3 linked regions of the Aureispira sp. CCB-E genome follow. The protein of the gene in region 1 interacts with the protein of each later gene in a pairwise test. Links are inferred from orthologs where the notes say so. Each region holds a gene or a part of one and is shown in the gene's direction. Other genes may lie near its edges. The genes, in order: QP953_RS22265, QP953_RS04605 and dnaE.

Region 1 (10,695 bases):
AGGTTTTTTAGCAATAATCTTGACCCTCAGATCCAATCCTGTTAATGCCAAATCACCAACTACATCTAGTAATTTGTGGCGCGCTGCTTCATTTTGAAAACGCAATTCGGTGGTGTTCAATATTCCCGATTGTTTGACCTCTATATCTGTCGAGACATCCAACTTCTTTGCCAAGGCAGCCAACTCTCCATTTTTTGGAACACTATCTACAAAAACGAGCGCATTGTCTAATTCGCCGCCTTTGACCAGTCCAGCGTCTGCCAAAGCAGATAATTCATGCAAGAAAACAAAGGTTCGATTCGGTGCAATTTCTGTTGCAAAGTCTTCTAAATGATCTAGATTTGCATACTGCTTTCCTATTACAGACGAATCAAAATCAATAAGGGTTGTAATCTCAAATTTTTCTGAAGGTAAAATTGTATATTCTGCTCCAGAAGCCTCATGTTTCCAAATCATTGGTTCAGAAACATCCAGATAGTTTTGTTCTTCTTCTTGTAGATCAACTCCTACTTCGTTTATCTTTTCAACAAATGGCAAAGCAGAACCATCTAATATCGGCACTTCTTCTCCATCAATATCAATCAGGACATTACTTACTCCAGTACCTTTTAAAGCAGCCAGTAGGTGCTCTACCGTAGACACAGTGGCGTCCTTTACTCCCAAAACGGTGCAGCGTTGTGTTGCTACAACATGATTAGCGTCTGCTTTTATAATTGGCTGTTTTTCTAAATCAATTCTGCGAAATTTTATGCCATGGTTCGCAGCGGCAGGATGCAAGGATAGTGTGGTTTCCTTACCTGTGTGCAATCCTTTACCTTCTATCTCTATAGATTGTTTTATCGTCGCTTGTTTCATAACTCTATGAAGCTTAAAAGATTGTTAGATAATATGGTTTCATATATAGTGAATACTTTATGCTTTTTTTTCTTAGCGGCTACAATTTACTAATAACCGTTCGGACAATGGTTGAATAGGTATATCTTTTTTTCCAAGTGCTCCTGTATTTTACAATAATATCCTTTACTTCTTCTGGTGCAATTGGGGCAATTTCAGATAGTTTTCGCCTCAACTCTGTCCCTTTTATTTTATGTGTAATTATTATTCCTCTTGAAAAAGCAGCATTGTAGCAATCTGAAAAATCAAAAATAATCTCCTCATCAATCAAAATTCTAAGTTGTTCCTCCCCTACACGATTATATACTGCACTATGATTTTCTTTGATTAGATCCAAAATTACTTTGATATCTGCCTCTATAAAATCTCCATAACAATAACGCATATAACTTCTTCCCTGATAAACACCTTCATAACCATCTGAGACTTTAAAATAACGCAAGTCTTTGTTATGAAAATAGCCATCAACTGTTGTATGTCCCCACGCTTCGCCTTCTAAATGACCTAACTTTGCTAATGCCCCTATTGCTTTGGCAATCAATGATTCGCTTCCCCCATCTGAAGTTGAGTCATTGTTAGCCCAATCTGATGCGGCTGTACAAGAGTAAAAAATAATATTCACATCACTAGACATATATGGAGAGCAGTTTTTAATAAATGCCTCTATATTGTCACTATTTAACTCTTCTCCTTGGGGACCGCTATTAATCGAAATGCCATCAATCCATCCATGAGAAGCCAAAGCAACTGTTTTAAATAAATAAGCATCGTCTGCCATCTCAAAAACAGGATTTTCTATTGCTGGTGTATAATAAGTTTGGTTATTGTAGCGGTGTGCCTTGGTCATACATTTTTTTACAAAGGCTCCTAAACTAGTAATTGAGTTACCAACTCCTGCTGATTTTTTTTGAATATATTCAGGCATTGCTATACCTATTTTCACAGAATCAACCGTTGGTGTACTCCCAGTAAAACCAATTGCTTTTTGTTCCCTTGCCCATCTGCCAGAACCATTCTTAAATATCTCCAGATTTACGTCATCATCAATCTCGTAAAAAATAACAGTCAACCCATTTGGAAATTCTTTTAACAATTTATTCCCAAAACGTATTTCATCGTCAATCAAAATTGGGTCAGGAATTGGGATCGGTTTGATTTCAACTTCTATATCAGGAACTGGAATCGGCTCGACAGGCAAAACAGGTAGTTTTATTGCTCTTAAAGGTGGTTCAAACATGGGAAAATATCGCAAGAACAATTTATCACAAGATTTTGTTTCCCAAGCTATTTTAGAAGATTTTAGGGCTTTCTTGAAGGCGATATACGTCTTTTTTAATTTCCTTTTGGTTACTTTATCTTCCGTATTAGAGATCAATTCTTTTACTTTTTCCTTAATATCGTCTTCTGAATAAGGCGGTCTAAGTAGTTCTCTTTCAATTTCAGCATCTTGATACAAGATTTCCAAAGAAGCTTTGAGGTTTTTATAAGCTTCTAATTTTTTTGATAATTCAGGACTGATGCTCTCTGGATTATTTTTTTCCGCCTCAATAGCTGTTTCCAACTGGCGGATCATCTCCATCAATTCTTTTAATGCTTCTAGTAACTCTAACATAGTTTTTAGGGTCTGCTGTTTTTCTTTAAGAGAAATAATATTAGTAGCAAAATAATTGTTCCACCAACAGCCCCCCATAAAAGTAGAGATGTATTAGAAGATTTTGCAGTATTGCTATCTTGTTTTATTTCCTGTTCTTCTTGTTTCTTTTTTAATTGTAAAGCTAACTTTCGTTCAAATAAGCTATCAATTAGAGTTTTTTCTTGAGGAGTTACCTCCAATTTATAAGCCAAAACTGGACGATAATCCAATTGAGCCCCCAATGGGTAATTTCCCTTTAGGTATTTTCTCATCTCTGCAAATTCTTGTTGACTCACTCCTTCTAAGGTTCGTTTGGGTAAAGTAGGCTTGGTGTAATATTTTTTTGAATAGGCCTCTTCTACATTTTCACCTGCTGAAATCCACGACAATTCATCCGACTTGATTTCCTCATAAAAAGCCTGCCCTATTTTTATTTCCTCCTCCAACAACGCTTGTAAACGTTGTATATCCAAAAGTTCTTTTTTTTCATTGGCATATTGCGTGAACAATACATAAGCTGCCCTTCTTTTATATATTTCTTGCACCTTAGGATCTTCTACCTCATAAGACGCTTTTAGATAAGCACGAGCAGCCAAATGTCTTGCAGCAGAGCGATTGCCTGTATTAAATAATAAGTCCCCCAACACTTCTAATAAAATGGGAGAATCATAATTTGCAAAACGCATCATTCCCAATACACCGATCAATGCTTTGTCCAAAACATCTGTAGGCAATTTTTCAACATCCTTTTGGGTGCGTTCTTTATGTTTTTCTAACAAAAAGCTATAGAAGTTATTGTCATTTAACGTACTATAATAATTTTGAGGATACTTATAAAAAGTAGCATCTAAGGGTAAATTGATTTTTCCTTCTTTGGATTTAGACAAAATATACTCCACCAAATACTTCTGATAAATCTCACGTCCAAAATGAGCATTTGTGTCGAGCAACAAAGCTTGATCAATTGCCTTTAAAGCAGCCTCTAAATTCCCATCAAAAATATAAAACGTTCCTAAATTTGCATATGTCTTGTAAGAAGGACCTTCTAACTCTTCTTTTTCATGCATCAACTGAATTGCCTTTTTCTGCTCTCCTAGTTTAGAATAAGCAACTGCCAAATCGTCGTACCAATCGAAGTGTTTGGGATTTTCCTTTAGTTTTGCGGTTCTGTCTTTAACTCTCCAATAATAAAATGCAGGTGAATGTCTTAAAAAATTTCCTGCAATCAACTCTAGTGCGCTTGGGAACTGCTCTCGCTCCATTTCGAGGGTATCATAATCCCACAAACAGGACGAAAAAAGTAGTTGCACACTTCCTAGTATCAATAAAACTAAAGTGTATTTTAAGAGTTGATTCATAATTGGTAAATAAAGAACAGGATTCCTTTTTTTTGGTTACAAAGATAAGCTATTTTTCAAGGCATTATAATCCCAAACAATTTTTATGTTAAATAAATGAAGCTTTAGCTTCTAACATTAGCAATGATCAATAGAAAGCAACCGCAACAACTCAAACATTAAAAACCTAACAATCAAACTAATACACAAACAACTCTCTATTAATACAAAGATACATTTCGATACAAAAAAGACCTCTTGAGTATTATTTTAACTTCATCCACTCTTTTTCCATTTTATCTACTTTCTTCTGTAATTCAGGCAAATTTTTAAATACAATAGCACAACGATAATACTGCTTATAATCTATTGCAGGTGATCCCCAAATAGCCGTATTTTCTTTTTTAACAGACTGAGCCAAGCCACTTTGCGCTTGAATTTTGGTACCATTGGCAATCTTTAAATGACCTGCAAAACCTGCTTGCCCTCCAACCATACAGTTATCTCCAATCTGAGTACTCCCTGCGACTCCTACTTGCGAAGCCAATACCGTATGTTTGCCTACTCTAACATTATGAGCTATCTGAATTAAATTGTCTAATTTTGCACCTTCCTCTATTACCGTGGCATCCATCGTAGCACGATCAATAACTGTATTGGCTCCAATTTCCACCTCATTGGCAATTAAAACAATCCCTAATTGAGGAATTTTTTTGTACGAACCATCTGTTTGTGGCGCAAAACCAAAGCCATCACTACCAATAACAGCATTCGCATGAATAGTGACATGATCCCCCAATTGGCAAGCTCGATATATCTTTACCCCCGAATGCAGTGTAACATGATCCCCCAACACAACATCGGCACCGACATAAACGTGTGGGTAAATAGTTACATTTTTTCCAATTTTAGCACCTTTTTCAACATAAGCAAAGGCATCAATTCTTGCTCCCTCACCTATTTCAGCTGTTTCATCAATGTAAGCCTGCTTAGAAATTTGCTTTTGTTGCTCTGCCTCCATTGCATCGCTAAAGTGTTGCATCAAAACACTCAAACTGGCATATACGTCATCAACTTTGATTAAGGTTGCCTTTAAAGTTTCTTTGGGTTCAAAATCTTTGTGCACCAAAATAACAGAAGAGTCACAAGTATAGACATACGATTCATATTTCATATTGCCTAGAAAACTGATGGCACCAGGTTCTCCTGCTTCTATTTTTGCTGGCTTACTGACCAACACATCAGGGTTTCCCACCAACTCCCCACCTAGCAACTGACTAATTAAACTTGCTTTAACTTCCATATTTTTTCTTTTTTTCGTTCGTTCGTATTCTCAACTATTTCTTATGTTCAACTTGTAAGAATACTTGTACCATTGAGTTTCCTAATTTTTTATAAAAGCATCTATTCGAAAGGGCTAAAATACGATTAAGCTATTTTAATACCTTGTAAATTTTTCCTCCTAAACTTAATGAATTTCTATCCAAAATCTCTACTTTGAGAAAATTATCCATAGTTTAATATTTTGCCATGCAAATAACATCTAAGTTACCCAATCTAGGAACTACCATATTCACGGTCATGTCTGGCTTAGCTAATCAGCACAATGCCATCAATTTATCTCAAGGATTCCCCAACTTTGACTGCGACCCTAAGCTAAAAAATCTAGTCAGTCATTACGTTCAAAATGGGTATAATCAATATTGTCCTATGACAGGGCTTCCTACTCTAACACAACGCTTGGCAAATAAAATTGAGCATTTATATCAAGTAGCCTACAACCCAAAAACCGAAATCAACATTACTTCGGGCGCTACTCAGGCTATTTTCAGTACCATTCATGCCTTTGTGCATGCTGGTGACGAGGTGATTATTGTAGAACCTGCTTATGATTGTTACCAACCAAGCATACAACTAGCAGGCGGTATTGTTGTCCCCTATCAAATTAAAGCACCTGATTGGAAAATTGACTGGGAAGCGTTTGGGCAACTGATTACTCCTAAAACTAAAATGATTATCCTCAATACGCCACACAATCCTTCGGGTAGTATTTTAATAGATGACGATTATCAAGCTTTACAAAAATTAGTAGCAGATACTAATATCTTAATTTTGAGTGATGAGGTCTATGAGCACATGATTTATGATGGTCAAAAGCATTGCTCTATTTTAAGCTACCCCGCTTTGAGAAAACGAAGCTTAGCGGTCTATTCTTTTGGCAAAACCTTGCATGCAACAGGTTGGAAATTAGGTTATATTGTCGCCGATGAAGCTTTAATGTACGAATTCCGAAAAGTGCACCAATTCGATGTTTTTTCATCCAATACTCCTATGCAATATGCCATTGCCGATTACTTGGAAGACGAAAGCACCTATTTAGGCTTAGCTAACTTTTTCCAACAAAAGCGAGATTTATTTTTAGATAAAATCCAAGACAGTCCCTTTGAATTTATTCCTAGCGCGGGCACTTATTTTCAAGTAGCTGATTACTCTGCTATTAGCGATGAACCAGATACAGAATTTGCCAAACGTATGACCATAGAATATGGCGTTGCGGTCATTCCTATCTCTGTCTTTTATCATAATAATTTAGACAACAAAGTTGTCCGCTTTTGTTTTGCCAAAACAGAAGATGTATTGGAAGAAGCTGGAAAATTAATCAAAACCATTCAACCTAAGTAGATCGTTTTTAAATGATTCAATCTCATTGTTTAGGGCACAATATTTTATTATAAATAAGCCACTCTAATACTTTCACAGGAGCCGTATTCGGCATATAAGCAGCAATCATTTTGACACAATCAATCAAGTAATGATCGTGTAGTTTCCTTATTAAAGGAACAATGGCTTTATTTTGTACATACACAAACGGCTCTAAATTCGTAGGCAAATAAATTCCTTCTTCCTCTTGCACGTAAGTTGCTCCTAAGACAGGCACTGATAGAATGCTTGCTTCTTTATTGACAATTAACTTAGCTGTTTTTTTTAAAGTAACCGTTTCATTTTCTACCTCCGAAGCCGTCAAGAACGTTTGCCTTGTTTTCCAAAAAGAATGGTGTTTAAATTGTTGATGTTGGTTGTAAAAGGCTTTGGTCCACGTTTGATTTTTGGTAACTTCTATATCAATAACTTGTTTGTAATAATTAATTGCCAGCATCTCATTTTGTGGCTGAGATAATAAAGTATTCACGACAATAGCCCCTTGAAAAGCTGATTTAATAGCCTTCTGTACACCTTGTGAAGCTATTGGATCTAAAGAATATGCAGCATCACCTACCCTAATATATTGTTTAGAAATAGGTTGGCTATCCACATAAGCAGTCGCATCACAAGTGTTGAGTATAGAGTCTCTTCTGTGATACTTTTGAGCAGGAAATAATGAGGCACATTCAATACTTTTGTTATAAAATTGATTTAAAGAAGTATGTTTTTTGATAAAATCAGCATCGGAAAATACACACATCAAATAATCACACTCCGATACTGGTGCTCCCCAAACCCAACCGTTTGGAATCGCTTCAATAAAAGAGTTTGTACACATAACTTCATTGCATCTCCAATAAGCATAAGTAGCCAATGTTTTGGTCAAATATGCCTTTTTGATAGAATTCTTGACAACGGGTTTTCGACCACTTGCCTCGACAAGAAAGTCCGCTTGAATGTTTATCGTTTTATTGGTGGCGTCTTTGATACTAATATCCCACTGTTCTTCTGGGCTTAACTGCAACTGTAACTGCTTAAAACCTTGCAAGAGGTCTACTCCTTTTTTTACTGCCGCATTCATCAAAATTTCGTCAAAAACACCCCGATCAACGTGCCACCCTGCTTTATCAGTATCAAAATTTTTGTCAACAATATGTTCGCTTGCCCACAGCAACTTCGATTCTTTAGCACTAACAAATCCTTTGGCAGCCACAATATCTCTAATCTCCAACAAATCCAACCAATGCAGAATTCCTGCACTCAAAGATAAGCCGATATGTGGACGGGGGAACGCCGCTTTTTCCAACAACAGCACCTTATACCCAAATTGAGTCAATTGATGGGCTATTGTAGAGCCTGCTGGACCTCCCCCAATCACAGCTATATCGTATTTAGATTGATACTTATCCATAGTTTATTTGTTCCAATTAGGCATCAAACGATGAACACGTTCGTAAGATTGAATGGCAAAATGCAACCATCCTCTTATATAATCACAAGCCACTCTTCCTTTTTCAATTACCTCATGATGACAACCTCCGCCACAGAGGTAACGAGCCCAACATTCTGTACAAGGTGACTGTTGGTGTACGTGCCTATCATGAAGCCATTTGTGCTGCCATTCGCTGTTAATTCCTTCTTGGATACTTCCCATAGCACCACTTTCTTCATTAACAAAACGATGACAAGCATACAAATCTCCATCTGCCGAAACGCCCATATATCCTGCTCCTGCTCCACAAGGGTAAGGACGATGTGTTCCGTTGCTAATTTCCTTAAAAGCATTGATCATATTCAAGAATGGGTATCGTTTGCCTTGAAGTACAGCTTGTTCAAACCTCAGCCCGCATTCTATCATATTGGTCAATAAAACTTCCAAATCTTTTTTGCTCATTTCCTTTTTCCCATTGCTAGCATTTAGTAGAGGAGAAAAGCCAACGCTATGAAACCCCATATTGATAAACTCATCCAATACCGTTGCCAAACCTAAATTTTCAGCCGTCACAGTCACTCTTGCCGATACCTGCATTTTGCGTTGTGCGCTTAACAAAGGGCGTATTTTTGTCATAATTTGCTCATAAGTCCCCTTGCCGTTTTTTAAAGGCCGCAAACGATCATGTGCCTCTTTTAGTCCATCTAAACTAATCGTAATTGCAAAACCGTACTCCTCAAAAAACTGTATATCTTCATCTCGAATTAGCGTTCCATTAGATGTCGTTGAAAAATTAACGTTCACCTGTTTTTGTTCTGCTAAATTAGCAGCATACTCTGTTGCCAAACGAAGACCAACCCGATTCATTAAGGGTTCTCCCCCCAAAAACGTTAGCTGTACCGTGTCGCCTTTGTTGGCACCATTGATCAACATATCAATCGACTGTAAGGCCATTTCTAAGGACATATTCTTAGATGGTCCTCCAAAATCTCCTTGATCAGCATAGCAATAGGAACAACCTAGATTGCATTTTTGTGCCATTGCCAACGACAAAGCACGTAGTGGCGGTTCTTTTAAAGCAGTATCGTTTATTTTTGTCCTCATGTCCACGCCCAAGGCAAGCAATTCGTATTGAATTGCTTGCTGGTCCTGTAATTGCATCATTTTTTTTAAACGCTCAGCTGTTGAAAAATCAACATCAATAAGTTGGCTACCATTGGGTACAAACAGTTGCTGTCCTTTTGCCCCCTCAATAAGGTGTATTTGAGGTGTTTTAGGTTGTGCAGCCGTTGCAATATGTCCTGCCATTTTTTGTGCTAATAAATTCAATGAAGCGCCTTTTGAATATGACTTAGTTTCCATTTTATGCTTCTTTATTGTCATTAGAACCTAAGGCATCCTTTCCTTTAACGATAAATTGCAACTCACCTTCCCAATTCATAAACAAATCATCGTAAGTTAACAATCGGGAATCCACCCTATCGTCAGGAATATAACTACCACTACGTTTTTTAGACATCCAATTATCGCCCTTGCTTAAACCATCTTTATCAGGCTCGACATTGACATAATCTGGACGGCTAGCAGCCCAATAATAACAAGCACACTCTCTATAATCATTTTGCCAAGGGGCACAAAGACCTTGCGTTAATTCTCCTGGCTCTAAGATATCTTCTGTAAACGCAGCACTGTTATCTTCAAAAAAGGTATTGACAGTTAATACATGTAGCTCCAACGCATTATTATTAACATTCAAATCTTTGGCTTCAACAACAATCTCTTCGTTAGACTCTTCTTTGGTAAAATAACACTCCACTTCTTGCCCTTGTAACTGCAAAATTGCCGCTAAATTATTGGACCACTCCATAAATGAAACGCCATTAGGATTCTCTTTTGTCATCAAAGACACATTTCCACTACCAGGCATAGTAGGTCCTGTTGTTGGTACCATCGTTGGTTTTCCATTGATACCAACTAAGCGATGATATTTCAAACGTTCCAATTCTCCTTCTCCTTCAATAACAAAATTATTGTTCTCAATCAAAGTCAAGCCTTTAAAAGCACGTCGCCATAGATTTCTAAAATCAAATTCTAAGCCAGGGAAACAGTTGGAAATAGCCGACCTAGGTAAGATAGAAAAAGGATTTCCTTTACCTCTATAATGCAATTGGCTTTGGAGGTCGGATACAGGAATGGTTCGGCAAGTCTGATTTAACTGCTCACTAGCTTCCTTAAACATAGCGTTAGCAGCTGCCTTAATAATCGTATCAATTTGTCGATGCGTAAAACACAGCGCTCTCCCATCTGCACCCCGCATCAACCCAGGCATTTTTCGACGTTCTTCATCCGACAAATCCCCAATTTTATCTGGTCGTCTAATTGCATTATCAAACCAAGGTGATAAGCCAGTACTAATTCCATTGAACACTCGCTCATGAATTGCTCGAACAGCTAAGTTATCGACCAAGGAAGTAGCCATAATAGGCTCATACATTCTATTAAAATCATTAGAATCTTGGCGCACCATTGTACTTGCTGTATTGTATTTGCCGTTGTATGCATTGCCATTCATAATAGCCGTATTCATCAATCGAACCGTTTCCAGAGCACGACGAATAATGTCTTCCGCTTCTTCTATAGACACGGGCTCTTGCACTATGGGACCTTTTAATATTTGCTCAATTTCATCTGTAACA
Region 2 (10,629 bases), 4.5 Mb from region 1 along the record:
AGGATCAATAGTAGGGGTTGCTTATTTGACAGAGTTGTTTGTTGCTTGGTATTCAGGATATATTTATGAGCAATACGCATTCTACAATCGTGCTGTGGGACCTTATTGGTGGGCTTATGCAGCGATGATGGGATGTAACGTAATCTCTCCACAATTCTTCTGGTTCCGCTCAATCAGACGTTCTTTAGTGTGGACATTTGTTTTATCTATTGTTGTAAATATTGGTATGTGGTTCGAGCGTTTTGTAATTATCGCAACAACACTAGCAAGAGATTTCATTCCATCTAGTTGGAGTTACTACACTCCATCTTGGGTAGAAATTGGTATTTATCTATTTACTTTTGGATTGTTTGGTACACTTTACCTAATCTTTATGCGTGTCGCTCCTGTAGTAGCTGTAGCAGAGATTAAGTCTATCTTAAAATCTTCTGGTGATCAATATGTGGGTCCTGCTGTAGCAGAAAAAACTGGTGAAATCAATGCTGGTTTGCACCACCATGATCACGATGAGCACATGACACACGGTCATGTTCAAACTCCTCAAAATTTGACTGGAACAGCTCCTGATACAAAAACGTCTACAGTTTTAGAGTCTGACGTAGATGTATTGATAGGAGATAATCCTGAAGATAAAACCATCGAAGACTTCAAAGAAGATTTGAATTTTGAAGATGGAGAAGATTCTGAAAAAGACGATAAATAAACAATTAAGCAATCTCTTAGGCAAACGCCTAGTATAAATATAGATTAAGCATGAAAAGAGTATTAAATAAAAAAGTGCTATACGGCTTGTACAATGATGAGGAAATCCTTATGTCAGCAATCAAGCAAATCAAAAAAGAAGATGCTGAAATTATGGATGTGTACACTCCTTTTCCAGTACACGGTTTGGACCCTGTATTGGGCTTGAGCGAGTCTCGCTTGCATATTGCAGGATTTTTGTATGGAATGACGGGTACAACTTTAGCCTTTGGTTTCATGTCTTGGGTATTTACCCGTGATTGGCCGATTATTTTTGGTGGAAAGCCTTATTTTTCTGTTCCTGCATTTATTCCAATTACGTTTGAGTTTACGGTATTGATGGCAGCAGTGGGAATGGTTATTACCTTCTACCTTGTATGTGGATTAGGATTTGGAGTTGAGAATCCATATTTAGATCCAAGAATTACGGACGACAAGTTTTGCATCGCTTTTGATGTATCACACAGTTCAAAAGAAGAGGTAGAGGCACTTTCTGTATTATTGGAAAGAACTAGTGCAGAAGAAGTTCACACTAAAGATATCTAATATTAAAAACTAAAGAATAATTCGAAATAGAAATGAAAAATCTAACAAGCATATATTCATTGGCTACCGTTGGTCTGGCTAGTCTTTTGTTATGGAGCTGTGGTCGTGCTGGTGGTGATGATACTGGTAGTGAATACATGCCAGATATGTCACATTCCATTGCATACGAAGCAAACTACAGTAGTTATTATTATAATAATACTTGGGATGGAGAAGAAGCTTATAGAGCTTATGCTGGTCCTCGTAAACCTGTGAAAGGAACCGTAGCTCGTGGTTACTTGCCTTCTAAATACCAAAACTTAGAAGATTATAGAACTTCTGCTGACGAAACTCACGTGGCTCTTCAAGAAAAAGTAAGAGATATGATGATGGCAGATGCTAGCATCCAAAATGAAATTAAACCAACTTCTAAAGCAGAATTAGAAAGAGTTTTGACAGACGGTGCTACATTGTACTCTATTAACTGTGAAGTATGTCATGGTGAAGAAGCTGATGGAAATGGTGTGTTGTATAATGAGGGAGAAGGAAAATATAGTGCTAAACCTGCTAACTTAGTTAATGAGGAATTTAGTACTGCTACAGATGGTCGCTTCTTAAACGCTATTTTGCATGGAAAAGGTATGATGCAATCTCATGCTGATAAAATGTCTCCAATGGAACGTTGGAAAGTAATTCACTATATTCGTTCTATGCAGGCAGCTAAAGCTGGAAAAGAATACAATCCAACAGGTAATGTTAATGTATCTCCAAAACCTTCTTTAGAGGAGTCTTTTAATGCTATGATTAGCGAATTGAAAGCCAATCATGATGTACAAGATTTGAAAATTAACTTGGACAATGTATTATACAATTCAGGGAATGCTGAATTACAATCTGCTTCTTCAAAGACACTAAATACTTTGGTAGCTTTATTGGAAGCTAACCCTACTGTGAAAATCGAAATTAGTGGTCACACAGATAATTCAGGAGATTCTACTGAAAACCTTGAGTTGTCAACGGCAAGAGCACAAGCTGTATACCAGTATTTGCTTGATCATAACATTGTTGCAGAGCGTTTGTCTTACAAAGGATATGGAGACACTCAACCTGTAGCATCGAATGATACAGAAGAAGGAAAAAAACAAAATAGAAGAACAGAGCTAAAGATTGTTCAATAACAATTTATTTAGTTTTCAATAAAGCGTAATCTAAGATTAAAACAAGTATAACTTTTATATACAATGAGCAATCATAACAACGAAACTTTTGTCTTTGACGGAAAAACCAAGCTGTTTACCATCGTACTGATGGTTATTGGTGCCGTCTGTTTAGGCTGGTCCTACATCAGTGGTCCTGAGGATATGCATCACATGCGTTTTTGGACTAATTACTTGCACAATTCCGTGTTTTTCACAGGAATTGCATTTACAGCAGTTCTATTCTTAGCAGCACATGCTTTGGCATGGGGTGGATGGGTTGCAATGTTTAAACGTATCCCTGAAGCGATTATGAGCTTCTTGTGGGTAGGAGCTATCTTATTTTTAATCTTAGGAATAGCGATATACATGCACGCAAATGGTACAGAATTATTGTACTTGTGGAACAACCAAGATTATCTAAATGTAGAAAGTGCAAACTTTGATCCATTGGCTTTTCACAAGTCTGCTTTTGTTAACCCTATCGCTTACTTATTGACTGTAGTGGTTGTGTTAGCATGGACTTTCTTTGCTGTAATGTTTAGAAAAATCTCTATCAATGAGGATTCTACTCCTTATGTTGTTACAACAGATAATCCTGTTCCTGAAAACGTAAGAAAAAACCGTATCTATGCAGCAGCATTTTTGCCAATTGGTGGTTTTTCTAGTGCTTACGTTATCTGGCAATGGGTAATGTCAGTAGATACTCACTGGTACTCTACTCTATTTGCTTGGTACGTAACCGTATCTATGTGGGTAGCTATGATGGCTATGACTTTTATGCTTATCATCTTCTTGAGAGGAAGAGGTTTGCTACAAAAATTCACAGATGAGCACATGCATGATATTGGAAAATATATCTTTGGATTTAGCGTATTTTGGACTTATTTGTGGTTCTCTCAATTTATGTTAATTTGGTACGCTAACAACGGTGAGGAAACTCAGTACTTCTTTATTCGTTTTGAGCAATTCAAAGTGGTTTTCTTTGCTAATTTATTAATGAACTTTGTTGGTCCTTTCTTCATCTTGATGATGAACAACTCTAAACGTACATTGGGGACACTAGGGTTTGTTGCTGGACTAGTATTTATTGGACATTGGGTAGACTTTTATCAAATGATTAAGCCTGGTGTTTGGTATAACTACGAGCATGCTCAACACTTGTCTCACGCTGGACATGGTGAACATGGAGATACACACAGTGAGAACACTTATCACATCAACGAAGCTCCTAAAGCTGTTTTAACAACTTATCAAGACGATCAACATGGCCATGACCATGGAAACGATCATAGCAATGGAGATGATGTTAATACAAATGCAGAGCATAATCACGATACACATACAGACAATCATAACCATGACGATCATGCTACAACAGATGCTGGACATGATCATGATGACAATCACGGTCATGCAGCAGCAGGACACGATGATCATGCACACGGAGATCATGCACATCATGCAGAACCTCAATTCTTGCTAGGAGTACACTTCCCTGGAGCACTAGAAATTGGAACAATGTTAGGTTTCTTAGGCTTGTTCTTATTTGTAACATTCACTGCATTGAGTCGTGCACCATTGTATCCACCAAACGATCCATATATCTTGGAGAGTGAGCATTATGATACTGGAATCGGACCAGAAAGAGACGCACACTAATAGAACGCTATATAAGAAGCATCTATTAGTAATTAATAAAACAATGAATATTTTAATTTAAAGGTTATACCTTTTAAACAATATAAAAGACATGGGATTTACAATCGGGGCATTATGTGTCATTTTATTGGCTGTATTTATCGTGCAGGTAGGAAAAGCTAGAGAACTAGCATCTATAGTACGTAACGACCCAGCAGAACAAGATGAGATCAATAAGTTCCACACTGGTTTAGGAATGGTATTTATGGTTACCTTCTTATCGGTGTGTGTGGTTTCTTTTATCTACTACATCCCAACAACTCTAGGATGGGGACCTAATATTGCTGCATCAAAGCATGGACCAGAAGTAGATTACTTATTTAATCTTACGTTGTTCTTTACATTTATCGTATTTGTATTAACGCACATTGCATTATTCTGGTTTGCTTGGAAATACAAAGGTAAACAAGGAAAAATTGGTCTTTATTGGGCGCACAATGAAACACTAGAAATGGTGTGGATGATTATTCCTTCTGTTGTAATGACTTTCTTGGTAGTAGGTGGATTACAAGCTTGGAATAAAATTATGTTGGACTTGCCAGAAGATTCTGTAAGTGTTATTTTACCAGAAGAGGATGGAGAATACTTGGAAATCGAAGCAACAGGAACACAGTTCTTGTGGTACTTGCGTTATCCTGGTCGTGATGGAAAAATTGGTACAAAATACTTTACACAAATCAATAGTGCCAACCAATTGGGACAAACTTGGACAGATGAGAAAAACATGGATGATTTCATGACTACTGAGATCGTACTTCCTGTAGGAAAACCTGTTCGCGTTCGCATTACTGCTCGTGATGTATTGCACAACTTCTACATCCGTGATATGCGTGTTAAAACAGATGCTGTTCCTGGTATGCCAACTTACTTTAACTTCACACCTACAGTAACAACAGATTCTATGCGTCGTCGTTTGAGTCAACAGCCAGAGTGGCAAGTTCCAGACAAAAAAGACGATACAAAGCAACGTTGGGAAATGTTTAACTACGAGTTAGCTTGTGCTGAGCTTTGTGGTAATGGCCACTACAGTATGAGAAACTTGGTTAAAATTGTTTCTGAAGAAGAATACTTGGATTGGTTGGATGAGCAAGAAGGTGGTAAATTGGAAGAGGTTGTAGATTCTGCAAATGGTGGTGAAACAACTTATACTTATGTACCAGGTTCTGTAAAATCTCAGTACTTCTCTAAAATTTTTAACACAGACAAAGATCCTCTAAAAGGTAAAACTGCTGATTTAGAAAAATTAGTAGAAAACAAGCTTCGTGTCAATGTTTACATGAACAAGATGAGAGAAATGAGAAATAATGCTGAATTGGGATCTGCTGATTATAACAATGCAGAAGCTGCAATGAATCAACTAAAACCTATTCAAAAAGTAGCTCGTACAACAACATCAGTAGCAGAATCTAATGCAAAATTAGAAGAAGCTAAAGCAATTGCTAATAGTGTTAAAATAACTCCAAAAGAGCCTGTATCAGTATCTGTTGATTCAACAGTACAAGACACTACAGGTAAATAATAGAGTGTAAGAGATTAGAAGAAATTATAAATATCAATAGTTAAATATAAGCTATCATGGCAGATATTAATATCATAGAAAAAGAATTAGAGCATGGCGGACACCACGATGACCATGGACATGATGACCACGGCCATCACGGTGACAAGTATCAGTCTTCTTTTGTAGATCGATACATTTTTAGCCAAGATCACAAAACGATTGGAAAGCAATTCTTGATTACAGGAATTATTTGGGCAATCATAGGTGCTGGAATGTCGATTATTTTCCGCTTGCAATTAGGATTTCCTGATGCAAACATGGCTTGGCTACAACCTTTGTTGGGTGGATGGATTAATATTGATCCAACAACAGGAGTTGGTAGAATTGACCCAGATTTTTATTATGCATTAGTAACAATGCATGGTACAATCTTAGTATTCTTTGTACTAACAGCAGGATTATCAGGAACATTTAGTAACCTTTTGATTCCGTTGCAACTAGGAGCAAGAGATATGGCTTCGCCAATGATGAACATGTTATCGTATTGGTTCTTCTTCTTGGCCGGATTTATCTTATTAATTTCTTTGTTCTTAAATACAGGACCATTCTCTGGTGGATGGACAGGATACCCTCCTTTATCTGCGTTGCCACAGGCATCAGATGGATCAAAGGCAGGAGCAACTTTATGGTTGTTGTCATTGGTATTCTTTGTTGTATCCGTACTATTGGGTGGAATCAACTATATTACTACTGTATTAAATATGCGTACCAAAGGGATGCATATGTTTAGAATGCCTCTAACAATTTGGGCGTTTTTCGTGACAGCAATTTTAGGATTGTTATCATTCCCAGTATTGGCATCAGGTTTCTTTATGTTGACTTTTGACCGTGTTTTGGGAACATCATTCTTCTTAAATGAAATCTATGTTGCTGGAGAAGCTTTGACAACAAGAGTGGGTGGTTCAGCAATTTTGTACCAACATTTATTCTGGTTCTTAGGACACCCTGAGGTATACATTATTATTTTGCCAGCAATGGGACTAGTATCAGAAGTATTGTCAGTACATGCACGTAAGCCAATCTTTGGTTACAAAGCAATGGTATTTTCTATCTTAGCAATTGGTGTCTTGTCCTTCTTAGTTTGGGCACATCACATGTATATGTCAGGAATGAACCCATTCATCGCAAATATCTTCGTTCTCTTTACGTTGATTATTGCGGTTCCTTCAGCTGTAAAAGTATTTAACTGGATTGCAACAATATGGGGAGGTAACTTGCGCATCAATTCTGCCTCTTTATTCTCTATTGGTTTTGTATCTATGTTTATCTCTGGTGGTTTGACAGGTATCTTCTTAGGAAACGCAGCCATCGATATTCAACAACACGATACTTATTTTGTAGTAGCCCATTTCCATATTGTAATGGGGGTAGCTGCTTTCTTTGGTATGTTTGCTGGTATTTATCACTGGTTCCCTCGTATGTATGGTCGTTTTATGAACGAAACACTAGGAAAAATCCACTTCTGGGGAACAATGATTGGAGCGTATGCTATCTTTGGACCAATGCACTATTTAGGAATGGCTGGTGTACCTCGTCGTTACTACCGTTTTGATGGTTTTCAAGCGTTTGCTGAATTCGGTGGTATGAACGAATTTATTACAATTGCAGCTATTTTGACATTTGCTGTTCAGTTGTTGTTTGTGATCAACTTCTTCTACTCTATGTACAAAGGAAGAAAGCAAACAGAATTGAATCCTTGGGGAGCAACAACTTTAGAGTGGACAGCTCCTGTAAATGCAGGACACGGGAACTGGGAAGGAGATATTCCTCATGTATACCGTTGGCCTTATGATTTGGGACGTCACGGTAGAGAGTTTATCCTTCAAACTGAGCCTTTAGCAGAAGGTGAAGTAGATGGAGGTCATTAATAATAACGTATTTATCCAACAGCAGTTTGTTGGTGAACGACAAACTGCTGTTGGTATCTTATAAATATCAGAAAGTTGGCAACAACAAATAGTAAAACGGTAAGTACAGGAAGTTTTTTGAAACAGAAGATTAATGACTACAAACTTTTGACTAAAGTGAAATTGTCGGGGTTGGTTGTCTTTTCTGCTTGTATTACTTACATTTTGGGAGCGAGCACATTTAACTGGCAAGCCTTAGTAATACTAGGTCTTGGAGGTTTTTTTGTAACAGGAGCTGCAAATGCACTCAATCAAGTCTTGGAGAAAGACTATGATAGGTTGATGAAGCGAACAGAAAATCGTCCAATTGCTACAGGTAGAATGGAAACATCAGAAGCGGTGTTAATAGCAGGTTTGTTAAGCGTAGCAGGTTTGTTATTACTATCTTCTTTTAATCCTATGACCGCAGTTTTAGGAGCTTTATCTCTAGTTTCATATTCCTTTATTTATACACCAATGAAACGTGTTTCTCCAGTTGCAGTATGGATTGGTGCCATACCAGGAGCTTTGCCAATGGCTATTGGTTGGGTTGCTGCGGGAAACAACTTGGGACCAGAGGCTATTTTCTTATTTAGTCTTCAGTTCTTTTGGCAGTTTCCTCATTTCTGGGCGATTGCATGGGTAGCTTACAAAGATTATTCAAAGGCAGGTTTTTATTTGTTGCCTTCCAAAAAAGTAGATGGAAGAGACAAAAGTACTGCACTACAAACAATTTTTTATGCTTTGTGCTTACTTCCAATGAGCTTTTTGCCAATTTATTTTAATATTGCAGGCTATATTGCTTGTGTGGTTATGTTGATAATGGGTATCTTTTATCTAACTTATGCCATTAAATTATACTTAGAATGTAACGATCAAGCAGCTCGAAAATTGATGTTCGCGTCTTTTGCTTATTTACCAGTTGTTTTGATTGTTTTAGTTCTTGATAAAATCTAACATATGGAAATGGTTGCATCTCCAAAAAAGATAAAACGAATCCATCCCAAAAAATTTGCTTTGTGGACGGCAATGGTGAGTATGATTATGCTATTTTCAGCATTTACGAGTGCTTACTTAGTCCGAAAAGCAGCAGGGAATTGGCTTTCGTTTCCAATAGTAGAAGAGTTCTTTTATAGTACTGGAGTTATTCTGTCAAGTAGTGTTATCTTACACGTTGCATACAAAGCTTTTGTGGCAAAAAATTATGGTTTATACAAGGTTTTGTTAACAGTAGGTTTTGTATTGGGAATTTCATTTGTTGCCTTGCAATACATGGGATGGTTGGCACTGAATGACATGGGAATTTTTATCTCAACCAATCAATCTAGTAGCTTTTTCGTCTTGTTAATTGGTGCTCATGCACTGCATGTTATCGGAGGAATTACAGCCCTAATGATTAGTTGGATATATGCCTTGAAACGCAGTACTCAAGCATGGACTCCTAAAGGACAATTAAGATTAGAATTAACATTTACCTATTGGCATTTTGTCGATATTTTGTGGTTGTACTTATTGTTATTCTTGTGGATACAACAATAGTGCACCATAGTTTTTAAATAAAAATTAATATTCATATAAAATTAAAGTCGTAACAATGGCAACTGATACTGTTCACGAAATTGAAAACGAAATCGGAATGGAAGAATTGTGGGATGGAGGAGATTCTCCGTTTCGCTCGGAGTATGGAAAATTAATGATGTGGTATTTCCTACTCTCTGATGCTTTCACTTTTGCAGGATTCCTTATCGCTTATGGATCTTTGCGTTTTAGCATGAATGCGTGGCCTGTACCAGATCATGTATTTAGCACAGCTCCTTTTGGAATAGAAGGTGCTCCTCTTATTTTTGTTACATTCATGACTTTTGTTTTGATTGTAAGTTCAGTAACTGTTCTTAGAGCTGTTCAAGAAGGAAAATTAGAAAATGTTCACGGTGTTGTAAAATGGTTGTTCATCACGATTATTGGTGGTGGTATGTTTTTGGGTTGTCAAGCTTGGGAATGGACAAACTTGATTGCTGCAGAGGGCGTAACTATTTATAACAACCCATTTAGTTCGGCTTTAGATAATGGAACGTATGTGACATTAGCAGAAGCAAAGAAATTGAATCCTGAATTGGAGGAGAAAACCATGATGGTTTCTATCCATTCGGATGCTGGTCATAGTGAAGAGGCGTTGCCTTATTTGTACGATGCTAAAAATGATCAAAAATATTTTGAAAAATTCGACCACCATTATTTCCATAGACATGGAAGCGAAGCGCCTAAAAAAGCAGTTGGTGAATCTTTTGAGGTTGGTGAACCTTATTTGATTGCTTACCACGATGGGGAGTATTTCCCAGGTGCTTACAAAACAGCTGGAACATTGATGGCAGAAGAAATGGGACCAACAGCATTTGGGACATTGTTCTTCTTTATCACTGGGTTCCATGGATTTCACGTATTCTCTGGTTTGGTAATTCTATTGGTTATTGCTCTAAACTCTTGGTCTGGATTCTATAGAGTACGTAACAATGGGCATGTTATGGTTGAAAAAGTTGGTCTCTATTGGCACTTTGTAGATTTAGTTTGGGTATTTGTATTCTTGGCATTCTACCTATTATAATCTATCAAAAGTCAACGAAATATCAATAATTAAAAATATCAATAATAAATTATATATATCATGGGACATTCACATGGACTAAGTGTCGAAGAGCAAAGAAAAGAAGATATAAAAGTAGGTGTTAAAGGGTTTTGGATTTTATTGTTAGTAACTTTTGCTGAGGTAGCAATTGCTTTATTTCTAAAAGATCTTTTACCTGGATTAGTAGTAAGACTATTTATGATTGCACTAAGTTTGTACAAAGCTTATTATATTGTTAGCATATTTATGCATTTAGGATCAGAAGTAGGAGGAATGGCTGCAACGATTGTATTGCCAATGGCTCTTTTAATTTGGGCAGTTATTGCATTTTTGTGGGAAGGTAATTATGCTAGAACCAATAGAAATGCTGTCATGGATGCACGTCCAGGTGCTGAG
Region 3 (11,791 bases), 1.8 Mb from region 1 along the record:
TTCGTGGTATTGCATGAGTGCTGCGCAGTTGATAATTAAAATTTTAACACAAAACGCAACAAAAGCATAACTTACTGACTATCAAACTAATAAAGTTTTTCAACAAACTATTGATACTTAAAAAGACTCCTCAAACTTGTATTCATCACTCTAAATAATAAAAGACAAGTATGCAACAATTCCTAACTTATTCCTTTCTATTTCTTATTCTAAGTTCTTGTTCTCGGCAAACTTCTTTAGTTCCTTTGTCTGACAATACAGAATATATTCACAGTCGATTAACAGCAATTGAAAGCAATCAAAACCTACAGTTAAAGATCAATTTTGAAAGAAAAACTAGAAACCATCTTATCTATCACGTATCTATTGATAACCTTTCTAATGCGCCCCTAGACATTCTTCCAACTGATTTTTACTATACAACATCCAATAGTTCTACCAAATTTAGAGCTGTTGAATATCATCACCTTATTCAAGATATTGATAAAAACATTGCACACGGGCATAATACAAACGAAGTGATTGGCTACCTACAATTAGCTCATGCCCTTGAGGATTTGGTTACAACAATTACTGATAGTGATAAAGACTTAAGTAAAGAGGCTAAATTGCAAAAAGACTTAGATCGTGAGCAGGAATACAACAGTTATGTTGTTCAAGAAAATAGCAATTCTGAAGAGATCATCAAACTTTACCAATTAAAAGAACAATTAAATCAGTTTTATTTAACTCCTGCAACATTAGATGTCGGTCAAAGTTATTCAGGAATTATCTATTTTCCAAGAGCAAAGAACCGAATTAAAGATGGTTGTCATATAACTTATTCTAGTTCTAATGGGAAAATAAGCATCTCTTTTGGGCAAAAAAAATAACTTAATTCACAGCTTACAGGCAGTTTCTTTGGGCACCACTTGTGTGAAAATTCACATATATTGGTGCCTGTTTTTATTCTAGAACCGCTCTGCTTTTAGTAACAATTAGCCAGCAATTGCCAATTCAAAATTTGGATTTATAAATTTATTAGATTACTTTCATTAAATAAATATTCAGTTAATTTAATCATTACTCTGTTAAATATTGTATTATTTTGATTATCAGCAAAATGCACCTCTTTCAATCTTTGCACTAAAAGGCTGATAATCAGACTAAAAACTAAGCTTGCGCTCTCACGACCGCAGGGAGCTACCACGAAGTAGCACCGCAGGTAATCAACAGAGTATTATTTAATAATAAACAAGATGAAACTCCCACTCTATTGGTTTTTATTGTTAAGTCTCTTAGCATTTCCTCTGCAACCATTTTCTCAAAATACAACTTCCAATACTTCCATCGCTAGCGTAGAATATTTACAAGAACGCACTCCCATTCAAAAAAAAATTAAAAAGAAAAAACGAAAAAAGAAGTTTCAACGTAAATTTAAGAAGACAACAAAGTTGCAAACTACTAATAGCAAAAAGGGAATTCCTACCTTTTTTCTAATCATGGCTGGAATCTTATTACTAGCACTGATTGCTTGGTCTATATACTTTTTCCCCTTATTAGCTTCTGGCGCCTTGAGTGCGTCTTGGGGGTGTTTGGCTCCCATAGGAATCTTATTTTTTGGTTTTATAGGAATCCTGTTTAGTGCTATTCTTATTGCGGGTATTGTTCTATTTACTTTCTTTGCCATCCGAATGATCAACAGAAAAAACCGACCTGCACCAACCCCAAATACAAAAGAAAGCACTGCTCAAGAAGAAGATTACATTCAAGCTCAGATTAAAGACAAGGCTTCTAAAGACCTGCCTTACCTTGCTCCCAAAAGCTTAGAAAAATACACCAATATCAAACGCAACATTGTGGAATTAAAATACAAACGAAGTCAACTAGAAGCAAAACAAACCAACAGTGCCTTAAAAGGCAGAATACAACGTGAAATTACTGACTTGAACGAAAAAATTGCACGAAAGGAAGCATTAGTCAATGCCATTGAGGCGCTTCATTCTGATTTAGAAAAGATGCCTGAACACAAAAAGGAGCCTTATACAAACATAAAATTAAAAATTGCAAAACTTCAATTCGATAAAAAGAAATATCAAGAAAGAGAGGATTACAGAGCCATTCAAAAACAAAAGGACATCGACGAAGCAATTCAAGAGCAAGAAGAAGAACTAAAGTTGCTTCTTGGCATTGGCAACAACTAGCAAAAGTTAACGAAATCCACGCTCTTGCTTTATATTCTCATAGGCTTCTTGTACTTTTAAGAACTTAGCAGTAGCGGCTTTTTTAACACCTTCTCCCAAGTGCTCTAACTTATCAGGATGATATTTTTTGAGCATAAAATGATAGGCATCTTTAACGTCTTCATCTCGGGCAGAAGGTGAAATTTCTAATATTTTATAATAGGCATCCATCGCTTGATAAAACATGGCTTTGATAGAGTCAAATTCTCCCGCCTCTACGCCAAGGTGAATGCTAATAACTTTTATGGCCGCGATTTCTGCCTCATCTATTGAATAATCGGCATTGGCTATCCCAAACAAAAAATGAATCAATTGCAAACGAGTTTCATAGCTAGTTGTTCTGCGAATTTGTTGAGTTGTTTTTTTTAAATCAAAGTCATTGTTTATCGCTTCCATTAAAATATGCCAATAATCATCCATCTGAAGGGTACCAAACTGCTCTACTAAAAAAGAACGCACATAACTTAGTTCTAAATCATCAACCTCACCATCAGCTTTTACAACGGCACCAGCCAATAATATAGAGCCAACAATAAAATCATTAGGATCGGTATCTTCAATCGAAGCTGGCGCATTTTTATTCAGCCAAAGCTGTCCCCCATCTCGGTGCAGTTTATCCAAAATAGCCCCCAAAATCAAACCAATTAATCCGCCCCAAAAACCACCTACACTTGCTCCTACTATTGGTCCTACCAGTTTGCCTAACCAAAATTTTAGTTCCTTCATAATTTTGCACGATCCGCTATGAAGCCTTTTTTATGCCTCACAAAATGAAAAATGTTTATTAACGATTATCGCTATTCCGTTTTCAAAAGTAAGAAATTATTTTTTTTGATAATGAAATTGTTCCAATAATACTATTTCCACAGCACTAAATCAACAACATTTGCTGTTTCATTTAAAAACTACTTCAAACTCAATTAAGTGTATTTGAACATCAAAAAACAGAAACAAATTATTTCAAAACAAATTCAGTCAGCGAGCATTTTTCGCTAAAAAAACGTATCTTAGTAGTTTGAATTAAAGTAGTTTTTTTTAAGTTGATAATAACATACCTTCTCAAACCTTTGTTCGCAAAAAAACAGTCATGCCAGAATTCGTACACTTACACTCTCATACTCAATTTTCACTTCTAGATGGAGCTTCCAATATTGATATTTTGATGGAAAAAGCTGCTGCTGATAATATGAAAGCCGTCGCTTTGACCGATCATGGAAATATGTTTGGGGCGTTCAAATTTGTGGCTGCTGCCGAAAAACAAGGCATTAAGCCAATCGTGGGTTGTGAATTTTATTTGGTAGAAGATCGACACAAACAATCTTTTGCCAAAGCAAAAGGAGAACGAGACAAACGTTACCATCAATTGATGTTGGCCAAGAATCAAGTTGGTTATCAAAACCTGTGTAAGCTTTGTTCTTATGGCTTTATGGAAGGGCTTTACAGCAAATTCCCACGTATTGACAAAGAATTAATTGAAAAGTATCACGAAGGTTTGATTGTTACCAGTTGTTGTGTAGGGGCAGAAATTCCCCAAGCTATTATAGAAGGTGACATCGAAAAAGCTGAAGAACTGCTTAAATGGTGGTTGAACATTTTTGGCGAAGATTATTATATCGAAATTCAACGACATCGTGGCTTAGAAGACTTGGACATTTTCAAGAATGGAAAGCGTGTCATGAGTGGCGTTAGTCAGGAAGATGTCAACCAAGTTCTATTAGGTTTTGCCAAAAAATACAACATCAAAGTTATTGCAACGAACGATGCCCATTATGTGGAAGAAGAAGACTGGGAAGCTCATGATATGTTACTGTGTATCAATACGGGTTCTTTGGTAGAGGACACGAATCGTTTTAAATTCTCTAGTTCTGATTTCTACTTTAAGACTCAAGCAGAAATGAATGCTATTTTCACCGACGTTCCTGAGTCGATCGCCAATACGATGGAAATTTATGACAAGGTAGACAAACTTACTTTGGCACGAGACATCTTATTGCCAGCCTACCCTCTGCCTCCTCAATACAATACTCAAGATGAATACCTTAGAGGTTTGACCTATGAAGGAGCCAAAAGAAGGTATGGCATGATAACAGCCGAAATTTCGGAACGATTGGATTTTGAACTAGGAGTTATCAAAAATTCAGGTTATCCTGGATACTTCTTAATTGTACAAGATTTTACAACAGAAGCTCGAAAAATGGGCGTCTCGGTTGGTCCAGGACGTGGTTCGGCAGCTGGTTCGGCAGTGGCTTATTGTTTGGGAATTACCAATATTGACCCGATTAAATACGACTTACTTTTTGAGCGTTTCTTAAATCCTGAACGGATTTCGATGCCCGATATTGATATTGATTTTGATGATGTGGGACGTTCTAAAGTAATGGATTATGTGATTGAAAAATATGGTCGTAACCAAGTAGCTCAAATTATCACCTATGGTTCGATGGCCGCCCGTTCTTCGCTCCAAGATGTGGGACGAGTAATGAACATTCCCTTACAAGAAGTGATTGCCGCCAAAAAAGTATTGCCTGAAAACTTGTCTGTCACACTAAAAAAAGTTTTAGCAGATGGCGATATTGACCCTAAATTAAAAGGCAAACTAAATTCTGAAGAGGTAGAATTAGCCTATCAATTCAGAAAATTGGCAGAAGATCAGGGGCATATCGGAACGATGATTCAAAATGCTAAAAAATTAGAAGGTTCCATTCGAAATACGGGGATTCATGCCTGTGGGGTAGTTATTACGCCTGACGATATTACAAATTTCGTTCCCGTAACTGTAGCCAAAGATTCTGATTTATTGGTTTCTCAGTTTGATAACTCTGTTGCAGAAGATGCTGGACTTCTAAAAATGGATTTCTTGGGACTCAAAACCCTAACCATTATCAAAGATGCTTGTAAAATCATTAAAGCAAAACATGGCGTAGAAATAGAACCGGATGAAATTCCTCTAGATGATCAAAAAACATACGAACTCTTTCAACGTGGTGAAACGATTGGGGTGTTCCAGTATGAGAGTCCTGGCATGCAAAAATACATGAGGGAATTGGTGCCTTCTGAGTTCTCTGATTTAATTGCAATGAACGCTTTGTATCGTCCTGGTCCAATTGCTTATATCCCACTTTTTATTGATAGAAAGCATGGTAGAGAGCCGATTGAATTTGACTTGGAAGATATGCGAGAGTACCTTGATGAAACCTATGGTATTACAGTCTATCAAGAGCAAGTGATGCTTCTTTCCCAAAAGTTGGCTGGTTTCACAAAAGGGGAAGCCGATATGCTACGAAAAGCAATGGGAAAGAAGAAAAAGAAATTGATTGACCAAATGTTTCCTAAGTTCGAAGAAGGTTGTGCTAAGAATGGTCATACAGGAGATGTTGTCAAAAAAATATGGAAAGACTGGGAGGCCTTTGCTTCTTATGCTTTTAATAAATCCCATTCTACTTGTTATGCTTTTGTTGCTTTCCAAACAGCCTACTTAAAAGCACATTACCCTGCTGAATTTATGGCTTCGGTCCTCACGCACAACAAAAGTGATATTAGCAAGGTTAATTTCTTTTTGCAAGAATGTAAAAATCAAAATGTTGAGGTACTGGGTCCAGATATTAACGAGAGTTATATGAACTTCTCGGTTAACCAAGAAGGAAAAATACGCTTTGGCTTGTCAGCATTAAAAGGCGTTGGTGAAGGACCTGTTGAAGAAATTTTAAAAACTAAAAAAGAATCTGGAGAGCCTTACAAAGATATTTTTGATATTGTTCGACGCATCAATCTAAAAGTAGCCAATAAAAAATGCTTTGAAAGTCTAGCTTATGGTGGTGCCTTTGATGCTTTTGGTTTGGATAGAGCAGTTTATTTTACAAAAATAGACGGCAAACATACATTCTTGGAATTGGTATTGCGATATGGAAATGCCTACCAAAAACAAAAATCTGAATTAGCCTTCTCCCTTTTTGGTGCCGATGCTGTCGATCAAACAATGCCCGAGCCGAAACTTCCTGAGACAGTCACAGAGTGGAATTTGATGGAAAAACTAAAAAAGGAAAAAGAGGTAACAGGAATTTACCTCAGTGGGCATCCTTTGGATGATTATCGTCTAGAAATTTCTAAGTTTACTAAAACCATCAATCGTTTAGACGAATTCAAAGACCAAGAAGTAGCTATCGCAGGTATTATCACTTCTGTCAACCATCGTGTTAGTCAAAAAGGAAGCTTATTTGGTTTTGTTGGTATTGAAGATTATGAAGGAAGCGTTTTTGAATTTGGCTTGTTTGGTGATTCTTACCTCAAACACCGTCATTTATTAGAAACAGATACCGTTATCTATATCAAAGGAAAATACCAAAAAAGCTGGCGAGACCCCAATCAATACGAATTACGTATCAACGAAATCCAACTCTTAGATGAGGTAGGAAGTAGTAAAATTAAAGGGATTGCAATCAATTTGCCCATTCAACAACTCACACCTCAATTGATCGATCAATTGGATAGAATTTGTGATAAATACAAGGGAGAGCAACAATTTTCGGTTAATTTGCTTGATGCAGCTAATAAAATTATTTTGCAATTAGATTCTGCCAATCGCCGCATTAACGCTGATAGTTTGTTTACCAACGAATTGGATAGTTTGGGGCTTAAACACAAAACAATTCTTTAGAAAAGAAGATACAAGACACTATGTTTCAATATATCGAAAAGGTTTTAGCCAAAAACACATTTCAGTTTCAAATAACACAAGACGATGTTTTGATGACATTTGAACAAGTGTTAGAATTATGGGAATGTTCTAGAACCTTTCGATTGTTTTATACTCAAATCTTAAGAGAAGTTCCATTTGCTGCTTTCTTTTGGGAGCATAAAGGTATTCATAAAACAAATTTGCAACAAACCTATGAGTTCGTGATTGTTGGAACCAATGCTTTTGATGGCAAGCAAGCAAATTCGACACCTTTTAACACCTACTTTTCTTCTAAAGAAGAATCTGTTGTTTGTTTTTCTAATTTGGGTAATAATGCTCGATTAGTTGTGCCTTGCCCCAATTCTTCTAAAGAAGTATATACCCATTTGGGAACCTTTATTCGAAATGCTCCTTACCAACAAATTGATACTTTTTGGCAGACTGTAAGCAAAGAATTACAACAAAATATTAATCAACAGCCACTTTGGTTAAGCACGTCTGGCTTAGGTGTTTATTGGTTACATGCTCGTTTGGATCAACGCCCCAAATATTACACCCATGCGCCTTATAGAAAAGTATAAGCACTCTATTTGTTAGGAAATGCAACTGAATTGCATTAAATTTGCAGTAAACAGATTAACTTTTAGTGTTTCAAAAGCCTTCAAATTATATGAAATCAACTAGAAATACTGCTGCGAAATCAGCTATTCAATCCTTATTACAACAATCTGATACTGCTTTATCTCATAAGGACATTCAGAATGCAATTGGTAAATTATGCAATCGGGTGACTATTTATAGAATTTTAGATCGTCTTGTAGAAGAAGGAGAAATTCATAAAATCATCAATACTGATGGCGTTATCAAATATGCAGCTTGCCATCAATGCGAATCCCATCACAACCACAACCATGATCATGTTCACTTCAGCTGTACAAAATGTAATTCTGTAACCTGTTTGGAAAATGTACAACCAAGTTATAACCTACCTCCTAATTATACCGTTCAAGAAGTTAATTTCACACTTTCTGGGATTTGCCCCAATTGTATGGATTCAATCGTTCGTTAAGTCAAACACAACAAACCACTGTAAATTGACGCCTTTATTTATTTTTTAGAAGCAGAAGAATGCTTTTTTCCCAAAATTGCCTTTTCTTTCGCTAGCGTATCCATCACAGCTTGATATAGAGAATCTAAGGCTGGAGGGTTGGTAAAATAAGCATGCATACTTTGATTGAATACTGCTGTATCTACCTTATGTATTCTAAATATTTCACCATAATATAATCGAGCTAAACTATCCTTCTCTCGTCTATCCACAATTTCTGTCAACAAAGCTTCTGCTACATGAATATCTTTGAGAATAGGAATAAGTTCGTCATCACTCAATAATGGTTCTACTACGGGAACCTCTCGAAAGCAACCAGAAAAGAGTATGACTACTAGTGTAGCCATACTCCATAACTTTCTGTATGTTGTTCCTCTTAACAAGTTTTATTTTTATCTTAAGAATAATAATTCACGGTATTTAACCAATGGCCAAAGCTCATCGTCTACCAATTGCTCTAAATCGTCTGCTGCATTACGCAACGTTTCCATAATTGGTTTTACCTCATCACAGTAAGCAAAAGCTTTTTCTCTAGAATCCAACAAACTCGCTTTTTCACGTTCGTCCTTCATCTTATACGCACAATCTCTAATTGTGTTCACATAAGTAGCAATGTCTTTCACTAAGCCCAATTGCGCAGCATAACTCTCCTCTCCCAAGCCTAAATCTTTCAACGCACGGATATTTTCCATCAGTATATTTTGATAATGTACTGCTACCGGCAAAATTTGATTCATACACATTTCAGCCATAGTACGCGACTCAATTTGAAGCTTTAATACGTATTCCTCCAAGCGAACTTCATAATGTGCGTGTAATTCTTCTTCTGACAATACCCCTGATTCCACAAATAACGCTTTAGTCGCTTCTGCCGAGTATGTTTCTAATGCTCTAGGTGTATCCCCATGGTTGCCCAACCCTCTACGAGCAGCTTCATCTCTCCATTCGTCGCTGTAACCATCTCCTTCGAATCGAATGCTCTTAGATTCGTGAATGTAGTTCTTTAAAACTAACAAAACAGCTTGATCTTTAGGCGTGTTATTAGCCATCAAGATTTGAACATCTTGATAAAACTCTTTTAACTGTTTACCAACAATCATATTCATAACAGCCATTGGAGCAGCACAGTTGACCGTAGAACCAGCCATACGAATTTCAAATTTATTGCCAGTAAAAGCAAAAGGCGATGTACGGTTTCTATCCGTATTATCTAACTCCAAATTAGGAATTTTGCTCAATAAATTTAGCACTGTTTTTACCCCATCATCTGTTACATCAACTCCTTTTTCAATTTCGTCCAATACTTTTGTTAAAGCATCTCCGATAAATACCGAAATGATAGCAGGCGGTGCCTCATTGGCTCCCAGACGATGGTCATTAGAAGCAGAAGTAACACTTGCACGCAAAATATCTGCATACTTATAAACGGCTTGAATAGTATTGACAAAGAATGTCAAAAACTGTAAATTCTTGCCTGGTTCTTTTCCTGGAGAAAGTAAATTCTTTCCAGTGTTTGTTGCTACCGACCAGTTGTTGTGTTTTCCAGATCCGTTTACCCCAGCATAAGGTTTTTCATGGAACAAGACACGCATTTTGTGACGAATAGCAACACGTTCCATAATGTCCATCAACAACTGATTATGATCTACAGCAATGTTGACATCTTCATAAATTGGTGCAAACTCATACTGGCAAGGAGCTACCTCATTATGACGCGTGCGTAGTGGAATTCCCAACTTGTAACATTCTTGTTCCAAATCTGTCATATAAGCATATACACGCTCTGGAATTGTTCCAAAATAATGATCATCCAACTGTTGCCCTTTAGGAGCCAAACGTCCCAATAATGTCCGTCCTGTCATGACCAAATCTTGGCGCGCATTAAACAATGCTTCATCCAACAAGAAATACTCTTGCTCCCACCCTAGTGTTACCGAAATTTTTGTAATGTTAGCATCAAACAATTGACAAACATCAACCGCAGAACGCTCCAAAAATGCCTGTGATTTTAATAGAGGCAATTTATAATCTAAAGACTGCCCACCATAGGTTACAAAAATAGTTGGAATACAAAGTGTTTTCTGATTGTTAACATCCAAGATAAATGCAGGTGAAGTTGGATCCCAAGCGGTATAACCTCTTGCTTCAAAAGTTGTTCTCAATCCTCCTCCTGGAAAACTAGAACCATCTGGTTCTTGTTGTACCAGTTCATTTCCTGTAAACTCCTCAATTGCTTCCCCGTCTGAGTTTAGCGTAAAAAAAGAATCATGCTTTTCAGCAGTACGCCCTGTCAATGGCTGAAACCAATGCGCATAATGGGTAACGCCTTTACTTAGTGCCCATTTTTTCATGGATTCTGCAACATGGTCTGCCAAATCTCTATCCAAGTTATCGCCTGCATCTATAATTCCTCTAAATTTTTTGTACAGTTTAGGTGCGAGATACTGCTTCATAGTGACATCACTAAAAACATTGCAACCAAACATTTCTGAAACATTGGAAGATAAAGGAGCCGTTGTGAATTTTTTACGGTTGGATAACAGATCTAAAGCTTTAAATCTACTGTTCATGATTTTGATGAATTTTTTTAAAATAGGCCTATAAACCTACTTAGGTGAAAATTACTTAATTTTGGCGCAAATGTAATGAATTTGTTACTTAAAAAGAGGCTTATTGCTAACTAATTAAAAATTATTTTTTAGTCTATTTTCTTATTCCAAGAACACGGCAACAATCTACTTTATCAAATCATAATGAGGGACTTCTTCCAAAAATTCAAATGTTTTTTCTTCTTGGTTTATCAGTGAACAGTAATTAACAGGACCATTAGTTACTAATAAATAAGGCACCTTTAACGTCATATTATACTGTGCAATTTGGTGAAACACCTTATTGTCCACTTTTACTTTAGCAGATTTACATTCTACTAATAACGCAGGCTCTAACGCTTTATTAAAAACCAAAATATCGCAACGCTTGGTCATGGTATTAACTTCTAGTCCCATTTCTGAACGAATTCTATTCTTAGGATAACCTTTTTCCTCTACCAAGTAGTGCAAGATTAGCTGTCGCACGATCTCTTCAGGAGTTAACACTAGGTATTTTTTACGAATCAATCCTAAGATGTATTTCTGGTTATTTGTGTATTTGATTTCTAACCTCGATTGGTATTTTAACAAATCTATTTTTAATAACATTAAATCTATTTTTTAATAGTCTACTACCCCATGAACAGCGCCTATCCAGAACGTTCTAGGTTAAATACAGCGCTAAAGCTGTCATTCGTCGCAAAAAACAATATAAGTTTTTTAATTATAGTATCATTGCCTTATCAAATTTTGGTTGTTGATTCTGTGTGCAATCGCAAATAAAAGACTCCCATCTATTTTATTTGATAGTAATACCTAAGAAATGCTATTTAGCTACTTGATAGGCTTCCTTAGCAACTTTGCACCTATTACTTCTTCTAAAATCACTTAAACTTTATTAACTAATCTCAAAAATATTCTATACCAAGCACGAATCTAATTTAATCCATCAAAAGATGCGCACATTGATTTCAAAAGCTAATTTAATTGTTTTTGAAACATCCTTATTATAAGTATTCATCCTTAATTTTTATTTAATTCATATTAACATTTTAATTAAAAAATGAAAAGTACATTAAAATTCAATTGCAGCAATTATTTATTCATATTCTTTTTTATAATTAGCATTAATAATAATGGTGAGGCGCAATTTGGGCAAAGACCATTTATTAATATAACCAATCCAACTGCCAGTACT

What was found.
Region 2: the proteins of QP953_RS22265 (region 1) and QP953_RS04605 interact in binary tests that used the Escherichia coli proteins (3 or more experiments, as listed by UniProt). The link is inferred for Aureispira sp. CCB-E from one-to-one orthologs.
Region 3: the proteins of QP953_RS22265 (region 1) and dnaE interact in binary tests that used the Escherichia coli proteins (3 or more experiments, as listed by UniProt). The link is inferred for Aureispira sp. CCB-E from one-to-one orthologs.

What each region holds. Positions count from the first base shown.
Region 1 is NZ_CP133671.1:5,680,570-5,691,264, forward strand. The notes cover bases 4,487-7,470. They hold QP953_RS22265 (methionine aminotransferase), read left to right. Parts: upstream 4,487-5,394; coding sequence 5,395-6,546; downstream 6,547-7,470. Other genes in these bases: lpxD (UDP-3-O-(3-hydroxymyristoyl)glucosamine N-acyltransferase), read right to left, coding at 4,487-5,167; QP953_RS22270 (tryptophan 7-halogenase), read right to left, coding at 6,569-7,470. Outside these bases: QP953_RS22245 (bifunctional UDP-3-O-[3-hydroxymyristoyl] N-acetylglucosamine deacetylase/3-hydroxyacyl-ACP dehydratase), read right to left, coding at 1-855; QP953_RS22250 (hypothetical protein), read right to left, coding at 935-2,506; QP953_RS22255 (hypothetical protein), read right to left, coding at 2,512-3,885; more of lpxD, read right to left, coding at 4,130-4,486; more of QP953_RS22270, read right to left, coding at 7,471-7,978; QP953_RS22275 (radical SAM/SPASM domain-containing protein), read right to left, coding at 7,982-9,361; QP953_RS22280 (hypothetical protein), read right to left, coding at 9,363-10,695. UniProt on the Escherichia coli protein: Shows aminotransferase activity with methionine and histidine as substrates, and to a lesser extent also with phenylalanine.
Region 2 is NZ_CP133671.1:1,221,482-1,232,110, forward strand. The notes cover bases 5,248-8,165. They hold QP953_RS04605 (cbb3-type cytochrome c oxidase subunit I), read left to right. Parts: upstream 5,248-5,738; coding sequence 5,739-7,592; downstream 7,593-8,165. Other genes in these bases: QP953_RS04600 (cytochrome c oxidase subunit II), read left to right, coding at 5,248-5,682; cyoE (heme o synthase), read left to right, coding at 7,668-8,165. Outside these bases: nrfD (NrfD/PsrC family molybdoenzyme membrane anchor subunit), read left to right, coding at 1-703; QP953_RS04585 (DUF3341 domain-containing protein), read left to right, coding at 754-1,287; QP953_RS04590 (OmpA family protein), read left to right, coding at 1,320-2,444; QP953_RS04595 (hypothetical protein), read left to right, coding at 2,508-4,124; more of QP953_RS04600, read left to right, coding at 4,216-5,247; more of cyoE, read left to right, coding at 8,166-8,567; QP953_RS04615 (cytochrome c oxidase subunit 3), read left to right, coding at 8,571-9,149; QP953_RS04620 (cytochrome c oxidase subunit 3), read left to right, coding at 9,205-10,212; QP953_RS04625 (cytochrome C oxidase subunit IV family protein), read left to right, coding at 10,273-10,629. UniProt on the Escherichia coli protein: Cytochrome bo(3) ubiquinol oxidase is the terminal enzyme in the aerobic respiratory chain of E.coli that predominates when cells are grown at high aeration.
Region 3 is NZ_CP133671.1:3,853,412-3,865,202, reverse strand. The notes cover bases 2,997-7,076. They hold dnaE (DNA polymerase III subunit alpha), read left to right. Parts: upstream 2,997-3,309; coding sequence 3,310-6,876; downstream 6,877-7,076. Other genes in these bases: QP953_RS15005 (DUF6940 family protein), read left to right, coding at 6,897-7,076. In the rest of the region: QP953_RS15025 (hypothetical protein), read left to right, coding at 171-872; QP953_RS15020 (hypothetical protein), read left to right, coding at 1,239-2,183; QP953_RS15015 (TerB family tellurite resistance protein), read right to left, coding at 2,190-2,948; more of QP953_RS15005, read left to right, coding at 7,077-7,478; QP953_RS15000 (Fur family transcriptional regulator), read left to right, coding at 7,568-7,966; QP953_RS14995 (DUF4296 domain-containing protein), read right to left, coding at 8,005-8,352; QP953_RS14990 (glutamine synthetase III), read right to left, coding at 8,398-10,575; QP953_RS14985 (type I restriction enzyme HsdR N-terminal domain-containing protein), read right to left, coding at 10,741-11,202; QP953_RS14980 (Ser-Thr-rich GPI-anchored membrane family protein), read left to right, coding at 11,657-11,791. UniProt on the Escherichia coli protein: DNA polymerase III is a complex, multichain enzyme responsible for most of the replicative synthesis in bacteria. This DNA polymerase also exhibits 3' to 5' exonuclease activity. The alpha chain is the DNA polymerase catalytic subunit.